DNA from 2 places in the Leifsonia sp. HAY1-4F genome. Region 1 is predicted to be linked to the other one. Evidence: riboswitches for the same ligand, from Rfam matches in the RefSeq annotation. Region 1 holds a riboswitch; the other holds the start of a gene.
What was found. Region 1 has a riboswitch for thiamine pyrophosphate ahead of ACPYOG_RS18305 (ECF transporter S component). Riboswitches for the same ligand answer to the same signal wherever they lie in the genome.

Region 1 (4,206 bases):
GAGACCGGCCTCACCTGCTCGGTCGGCGTCGCCGCGACGAAGTTCATGGCGAAGCTCGCGTCGGGCCGTGCGAAGCCCGACGGGCTCCTGGTCATCCCGCGCGCCGAGACGCTCGCGTTCCTGCGTCCCCTCCCGGTCGGTGCGCTCTGGGGCGTCGGCGCCAGCACCCAGGCGTCGCTCGAGCGGATGGGGCTGCTCACGGTCGCCGATCTCGCGGACGCCCCGTTGCACGTGCTGCAGAAGGCGGTCGGGGATGCCGGCGGGCGGCGGCTGCACGACCTGGCGAACGGGAGGGATGCGCGCCGCATCGTCACGGAGTCGCGCGAGAAGAGCATCGGGCACGAGAACACCTTCGGCGTCGACGTCGGAAACCTGGACACCCTCCGCCGCGAATTCCTCCGGCTCTCCGGGCGGGTCGGCGAGCGGCTGCGGGAACACGAACTGGTGGCGCGCACTGTCGCGATCAAGGTCCGCTTCTCGGACTTCCGCACGATCACCCGCTCCCGCACTCTGGCCGAGCCGACCAACGTGGGCCGGCGTCTCTTCGAGGAGGCCTGGGACGTCTTCGGCGCGCTCGGCCTGGATGTCCGGCAGACCCCGCTCCGCTTGATCGGGGTGCGTGCCGAGCAGTTGCTCGACGCCGGCGGAGACGCGCTCGCGCTGTGGGATCCCGACGAGGAGTGGCGCGAGGCGGAGCGGACCCTGGATGCGGTGAGCGCCCGGTTCGGGCGCGGCGCGATCGGACCGGCCTCCCTCGTCCGCCGGTCGAGGGACGCCGACGAGGAGGAGCAGGACGGACGCAACCCGAAGTACGTGAGCGATTGAGCCGGCATCCGGTGCCTGGTCAGGCCGGAGGGCGCGCGCTACGGTGGCTTCCATGACGAACATCACCCTCAAGCTCGCGGAGACCATCAGCGGCTCCGGTATCAAGTCGGTCTACGGCGAACCGATCGTCCTGGATGGCACGACCATCGTCCCGGTCGCCGCCGTGCAGTTCGGTTTCGGCGGCGGAGGTATGGGCGAGGGCGGCGAGGACAACCCGGGCGGCGGTGGCGGCGGCGGGATGGCCGTCCCGTTCGGCGCCTACATATCCGACGAGCTGGGCGTCCGCTTCCGCCCCAACCTGATCACCCTGCTGGCGGTCGGCATCCCCTTCTTCTGGGTGGCCGGTCACGCCTGGGCCCGCGTCATCCGCGCGCTCAAGAAGTAGTCCCCGAGCGCTTCGAGAACAGTCGGCCGAGCGTGAGGCGACTGCTCTCGCCTGCGCGCCCCGACCGGACGAATGGATGCGCGGCGCGAGGGATACACTGGGTGCGAACACGGGAGTCCGGTGAGCCGGGCTGAGAGGAGACTTCTCCAAGTCTCGACCGTCGAACCTGATCTGGGTCATGCCAGCGCAGGGAGGACCTTCTCACATCCCGTGCCCTGTTTCGCTGAATGAAAGGGCACGTACAGTGCACGCAACCATCTCCTCCACCGGCCTTTCGTCGCGCGTCCTGCGCTGGCGGGTCGTCGACATCGTCGTCGCGAGCGTCGTCGCCGTCGCATCCGGAGTCGTCTTCTGGGTCTGGGACATCGTCTCCAACCCCATCTCGGGCCCGGTCGGGACGGTCCTGCCCGGTTTCCAGGGCATCATCAACGGCCCGTGGCTGTTCGCGGGCGTCCTCGTCGCTCTCATCGTCCGCAAGCCGGGCGCCGCGCTGTTCGGCGAGCTGGTCGCCGCGGTCGTCTCGGCCCTGATCGGCACGCAGTGGGGTGTCGCCACTCTGCTCTCCGGCGTGGTGCAGGGCCTCGGCGCGGAGATCGTCTTCGCCCTGTTCCTCTACGCGAACTGGCGGCTCGTCCCCGCCCTGCTGGCGGGTGCAGGCGCAGGCGTCGCCGAGTCCATCCTCGACCTTCTGTACTGGTACCCCGGATCGAAGGCGGAGTTCATCGTCGTCTACGCGATCACGACGACGATCTCGGGCCTGATCGTGGCCGGCCTCGGCTCCTGGCTGCTGGTGCGCGCCCTGGCGCGGACCGGGGCATTGAGCCGCTTCGCCGCGGGCCGCGAGGCGCGGGGGACCGCGCAGGCCTGACGACGGTGAGCACGGGAGAGGGCGCCCCGGCGGCGGTTCGCGTCGCCGACTGGGGCTGGCGGTACGAGGGACGAAGCGCGTGGGCGGTTCGCGGCGTCGACCTGTGCATCGAGCCGGGGCAGCGGGTGCTGCTCCTCGGCGCATCCGGCGCCGGCAAGAGCACGCTGCTCGCCGGCCTCGCGGGCGTGCTCGGCGGCGACGACGACGGCGAGTCCGCTGGGTCGCTGACCGTGGCCGGGCGCCCGCCCGCTCAGTCGCGGGGGACGGCCGGACTGCTGCTGCAGGACCCGGACGCCCAGGTCATCCTCGCCCGGGTGGGCGATGACGTCGCCTTCGCCGGCGAGAACCTCGGTGTGCCGCGCGACGAGTTGTGGATGCGCGTCCGGCGGTCTCTCGCAGAGGTCGGCCTCGATGTGCCCCTCGATCACCCCACGGCTCAGCTCTCCGGCGGCCAGAAGCAGCGCCTGGCGCTGGCGGGCCTGCTTGCCATGCGTCCCGGCCTGCTGCTGCTGGACGAGCCCACGGCGAATCTCGACCCCGAGGGCGTGCTCGAAGTGCGGGATGCGGTGCTCGCCGCACTCGAGACGACCGGCGCCACGCTCGTGGTTGTGGAGCACCGCGTCGCCGTGTGGCAGGACCTGGTCACCCGCGTCGTCGTGCTGGGAGCGGACGGCGGCGTGCTCGCCGACGGCGCGCCGGACGCCGTGCTCGCCGATGCCGACGGCGAGCTCGGGCGGGCCGGCGTCTGGCTGCCGGGCACGCCCGTCCCCGAGGCACCCGTCGTTCCCGAAGGGATGCCGCTGCTGACCGCTCGCTCGCTCGCGTTCGGTCGTGCGGCGATGACACGCCCACGTCGCCGTCGCCGTGCGCGGGCGGGCGCGGCCGCGGCCGTGCCGGTCGGGCATCCCGTCGATCTCGAGGTGCGTGCGGGCTCCGCGTTCGCCCTCACCGGCCGGAACGGCTCCGGCAAGTCGACCCTCGCCCTCACCCTCGGCGGCCTGCTCCCCGGTCTCGGCGGCGAGCTGATCGCGGAGCCCCTCCTGGCCGACGGCGCCTCCTCGGATCCCGCATCCTGGCGCTCGCGCGAGCTGCTCACGCGCATCGGGAGCGTCTTCCAGAATCCGGAGCACCAGTTCATCGCAGGCACGGTCCGCGACGAGCTCGCCGCCGGCCCGCGCGCGCTCCACCTGCCGACGACTGAGGTCGACGAACGGGTGGATGAACTGCTCGACCGCCTCGCGCTGACCGATGCCGCCGCCGCGAACCCCTTCACGCTCTCCGGCGGTCAGAAGCGCCGGCTCTCGGTTGCGACGGCCCTCGCGACGCGACCCCGCCTCCTGGTGCTGGATGAGCCGACTTTCGGGCAGGATGCGCGCACCTGGCAGGAGCTGGTGCGGATGATCGCCTCCCTCCGCCACGAGGGTCACGCCATCGTCGCCGCCACCCACGACGCGGAGTTCGTGCGCGCCGTGGGTGCCGCATCCCTTCGGCTGGATGTTGCGGAGGTGACCGCATGACGCTCGTGCAGCCGCTGCGCACCGGCCCGCTGGCGACCCTGAACCCGGTCGCCAAGCTCGGCGCCTCCGTGATCGTCACCGTCGCGCTGCTACTCTCCATCGACCCGGTCTCGGCGGGCGTCGCGCTGATCCTCGAACTGGTGCTGCTGGCTTTCGCGGGCATCCCGGTGCGCACCGTCCTGGCGCGCACCGCCCCGGTCTGGATCGCCGCCCCGCTCGCCGGGTTGACCACGGTCCTCTACGGCCAGGTCTCCGGCACCGTCTATGTGCAGTGGTGGGCGGTGGAGATCAGCCAGGGCTCGATCGGCCTCGGCGCCGCGACCGCCCTGCGCGTGCTGGCGATCGGCCTGCCCGCGGTGCTCCTCTTCGTGACCATCGACCCGACCGACCTCGCTGACGGCCTGGCGCAGCTGCTCCGGCTGCCCGCCCGGTTCGTGATCGGCGGCCTCGCCGGTCTCCGGCTGGTCGGGCTGTTCGCCGAGGACTGGCGGGCGCTCACCCTCGCCCGCCGGGCGCGTGGGGTCGCCGAATCCGGTGCGATCCGCCGGTTCCTCGGCCAGTCGTTCGCCCTCTTCGTGCTGTCGCTGCGGCGGGGCACCAAGCTCGCGACC
Region 2 (4,206 bases), on a different contig from region 1:
GGGCGCCGAGCGCGTGGTCGTCGTGCGGGCGATCACCGAGTCGGATGACCCCGCCGGAAGCGCCGGGCGGTTGCGCGCGGCGCTCCCGGTCCTCGCGCACCACGGCTAGGGGCGGCCGGTGGTGGGCGCGGGAAGGTAGACCTTCCCGCCGGACTCGGCGAACTCGGCCGATTTGGCCGCCATCCCGGCGACCCGCTGCTGCTCGGTGACACCGCCGAACTGGTCGCGGATGTCCTGCGAGATGCGCATCGAGCAGAACTTCGGCCCGCACATCGAGCAGAAGTGCGCCGTCTTCGCCGGTTCGGCCGGCAGGGTCTCGTCGTGGAACTCCTGCGCGGTGACCGGGTCCAGCGACAGGGCGAACTGGTCGCGCCAGCGGAACTCGAACCGGGCCTTCGAGAGCGCGTCGTCCCGTGCCTGCGCGCCCGGGTGGCCCTTGGCGACGTCGGCCGCGTGGGCGGCGATCTTGTATGTGATGACCCCGGTCTTCACATCGTCCCGGTCCGGCAGGCCCAGGTGCTCCTTCGGCGTCACGTAGCAGAGCATCGCCGTGCCGTAGCGGGCGATCTCGGTCGCCCCGATCGCCGAGGTGATGTGGTCGTAGCCCGGAGCGATGTCGGTCACCAGCGGGCCGAGCGTGTAAAAGGGGGCGCCGTCGCAGAGCTCCTGCTGTCGCTCGACGTTCTCCCGGACCAGGTGGAACGGGACGTGTCCGGGGCCCTCGACCATGACCTGCACGTCGTACGTCCAGGCACGCTTGGTCAGCTCGGCGAGGGTGTCCAGCTCGGCGAACTGGGCGGCGTCGTTCGCGTCGGCGATGGACCCCGGCCGCAGCCCGTCGCCGAGGGAGAACGCGACGTCGTACTGCGCGAAGATCTCGCAGAGTTCGTCGAAGTGCGTGTAGAGGAAGTTCTCCTGGTGGTGCGCCAGGCACCAGCCGGCCATGATCGAGCCGCCACGCGAGACGATCCCGGTCACCCGCTCCGCCGTCAACGGCACGTACCGCAGCAGTACGCCCGCGTGGACGGTCATGTAGTCCACGCCCTGCTCGCACTGCTCGATGACTGTGTCCCGGTACACCTCCCAGGTGAGCGCGGACGCATCCCCGTTCACCTTCTCCAGCGCCTGGTAGATCGGGACGGTTCCGATCGGCACCGGCGAGTTGCGGATGATCCACTCACGGGTCGTGTGGATGTCGTCGCCGGTGGAGAGGTCCATCACCGTGTCCGCGCCCCAGGTCGTCGCCCACTGCAGCTTGGATACCTCCTCGGCGATCGAGCTGGTCACCGCGGAGTTGCCGATGTTGGCGTTGATCTTCACCAGGAACGCCTTGCCGATGATCATCGGCTCCGACTCCGGGTGGTTGACGTTGTTCGGGATGATCGCCCGGCCGGCCGCCAGCTCCGAACGCACCAGCTCGACGTCGCAGCCCTCCCGCAGCGCCACGAACCGCATCTCGGGAGTGATCACTCCTTCGCGGGCGTAGCGCATCTGCGTGATCGTGCGTCCGGGGAGCGCCCGGCGCACCGGCGGCTTGGCGCCGCGCCACTCCGCCGACGCCTCGCCACGGCGGATCGCCGAACGGCCGTCATCCTGCAGGTTGCGCTCCCGGCCCGGGTACACCTCCGTGTCGGCGCGGCCGGCGATCCACTTCTCGCGGAGCGGCGGCAGACCGACGACCGGGTCACTGCCCGGTCCCTCGGTCCGGTACACCGTCACCGGCGGGTTGGCCGTGCCGTCCGGCGAGGGGTCCAGACCGATCCGATCGACCGGCACGTGGAGGTCGTGCTCCGTGTCGTGCAGAAAGGCCAGAGCGCGTGCAGTTACGACAGAATCCATCGAGGAGACTCCTACTTCCTTCGCCGGAATTACCCGGACAGGTTCGAACGGTCGCAGGCCGCGTCAGCCCGATCTCAGCCCTTGCGAGGGCTCCCGTGTGGATGCACCGACCATAGCGCACGATCCGGAGGGGCGTCGAACCGACCTGCTAGGGTCGCGCCATGAGCCCCCGCGAGCACAGCATCCCGCGCGTGCTCAGCATCGCCGGCACGGACCCCACCGGCGGTGCGGGCATCCACGCCGACCTCAAGAGCATCGCCGCCAACGGCGGGTACGGCATGGCCGTCGTCACCGCCCTCGTCGCGCAGAACACCACCGAGGTCCGCACCATCCACACCCCTCCGCCCTCCTTCCTCGCCGAACAGCTCGCCGCCGTCAGCGACGACGTCACGATCGATGCCGTGAAGATCGGGATGCTCGCCACCGCCGACAACGCCGCGGTCCTCGGCGCATGGCTCGCCGAGACCACCCCGCCGATCGTGGTGCTCGATCCTGTGCTGAAAGCCAGCACCGGCGACGCGCTGGGACGCGACGACCTGCTGCAGGCGCTCCGCGGCCTCCTGCCGCTGTGCAGCGTGGTCACACCCAACCTGGACGAGCTCGCAGCGCTAGCCGACGAACCGCCTGCGTCGTCCTGGGACGCGGCGATCGCGCAGGCCCAGCGGCTCTCCGAGGCCTACGAGGTCGCTGTGCTCGTCACGGGTGGGCACCTCGGCGGTGCGACCTCCCCCGACGCCGTGATCGATCCACGGGACACGCTCGGCACCGGCCGGGCCGTCTCTTCGCTGATGGCGCCACGAGTGGCGACGGCGAACACCCATGGCACGGGCTGTTCACTGTCGGCCGGGCTGGCCACGAATCGCGCACGGTCGGGAGACTGGCTGGACGCTCTCCGGGTGACGAAGACGTGGCTGACCGGCGCACTCGCATCAGCCGATCGCCTCGACGTCGGCCGTGGTCCGGGCCCGCTCGACCATTTCCACCACCTGTGGCCGGAGGGGGACGGGTCGGCGGTCGCCGAGCAGGATCCGGTGGCGTGAGGTCAGGCGACCTCCTCGGCGAAGGGGCGGAGCCGGAGCCATTCCTCGCGGTCGAGGCGGAGGATCGTGCCGTGCTTGGTCCCCGGCGCGATCCGCACGCGGTCGGCGGGGACCGGACTCCAGTCGCCGCTGACGGGATCGGTGCTTTCCAGGGCGAAGTAGCCCTGCGGGCTCGTGCTGTACTGATCGAGGAAGAGATACCACCGGGACTCGTGGGGGTCCTTCAGGACGATCGGCGCTTCGACGCCGGCGAACAGGTCCGCTCCGATCAGCGTGCCGACCGTGACGAAGTCGTCGGCGAAGAGTCCGGAGCCGACCTCCTGGTGGATTCCGGACCTGCCCGGCCCATGGCTCTCGTCCTTGCTGAACCGGTGGACGCGGCCGTTCTCCTGCAGGAGTGCCGTGTCGATGATGTCGAGGCCGCTGTCGATGAGCGTCTCCGCAGGGGTGAACCGCACGAAGTCGCGCGTCCGGGAGTACAGGATGCGGCTGTAGGTCTCGCCCGTGTGGTCGCCATCGGACTCGTCGAAGAGGCACGACGACCAGAAGACGAGGTGCTCGCCGGTGTCCGGGTCGACCGTCGTCTCCGGGGCCCACGCCATCCCGGCGGTCGCCGGAGCGACCTCCACTGCGCGCGGGCCCGTCCACTCGACCAGGTCGTCGGAGTCCCAGACGATGAGCGAGCGGCTGCCACGCCGTCGCCAGGCGTCCCAGCCGGCGTCGTCTCCGCCCCAGACCCGGAGGTCCGTGCACAGCACGTGGAACCGTCCCGCCGCATCCTTCACGATCGCGGGGTCGCGGACGCCCGTCGTGCCGAGAGTGGAGGTCAGCCGCGGCTCACCGTTCCAGAGCGGAAGCCACCGCAACGGGGAGTCGCCCTCGCTCAGCGAGAAGTGGATGCGCTCCGCATAGCCGTCCGGTTCCTCCCGGAAGTGGGCGAACAGGTAGCCGTACTCGCTGCCCATCAGCAGGTGCCGAGATCCGTCCACGGGCCGTTGGCGTCCCCGGGAGTCTGATTCCTGGTCGACCACTTCGCCTGCCAGCGGTGACCGGCCTGCACCGCGATGTCGCCCTCGTTGTACTGCCAGCTCGCCGTCCAGGTGCGGCTCCAGCCGGCCTGGCACTGCGTCCGCTGACCGACCTGCGCCCAGGCACTCCACGGGGAGGCCCCGGGCACCTGGCCCTGCGTCCACCATTGGGCGATGAAGTTGTTGCCGTCGTACGTGACCTGGTCGCCCTTCGTGTAGACCTGGGCCGCGCTCCAGGCGGTTCCCAACGGCTGGAGTCCGGCGATCGCATCCGCGATCCCCTGCGCCGCGGCGTCGAC

Region 2: it holds a riboswitch for thiamine pyrophosphate, as region 1 does, so the genes downstream of both, thiC (phosphomethylpyrimidine synthase ThiC) here and ACPYOG_RS18305 (ECF transporter S component) in region 1, are expected to answer to the same signal.

What each region holds. Positions count from the first base shown of each region.
Region 1 covers NZ_JBNDHX010000152.1:1,600-5,805, reverse strand. The annotation lists partial or broken gene ACPYOG_RS18315 (Y-family DNA polymerase) at 1-825, shown strand, start outside; gene ACPYOG_RS18310 (spore germination protein GerW family protein) at 878-1,210, shown strand; TPP riboswitch at 1,310-1,420, shown strand; gene ACPYOG_RS18305 (ECF transporter S component) at 1,455-2,078, shown strand; gene ACPYOG_RS18300 (ABC transporter ATP-binding protein) at 2,084-3,595, shown strand; gene ACPYOG_RS18295 (energy-coupling factor transporter transmembrane component T family protein) at 3,592-4,206, shown strand, end outside.
Region 2 covers NZ_JBNDHX010000004.1:30,029-34,234, forward strand. The annotation lists gene thiE (thiamine phosphate synthase) at 1-109, shown strand, start outside; gene thiC (phosphomethylpyrimidine synthase ThiC) at 106-1,839, opposite strand; TPP riboswitch at 1,838-1,946, opposite strand; gene thiD (bifunctional hydroxymethylpyrimidine kinase/phosphomethylpyrimidine kinase) at 2,001-2,879, shown strand; gene ACPYOG_RS01715 (glycoside hydrolase family 43 protein) at 2,882-3,868, opposite strand; gene ACPYOG_RS01720 (galactose-binding domain-containing protein) at 3,844-4,206, opposite strand, start outside.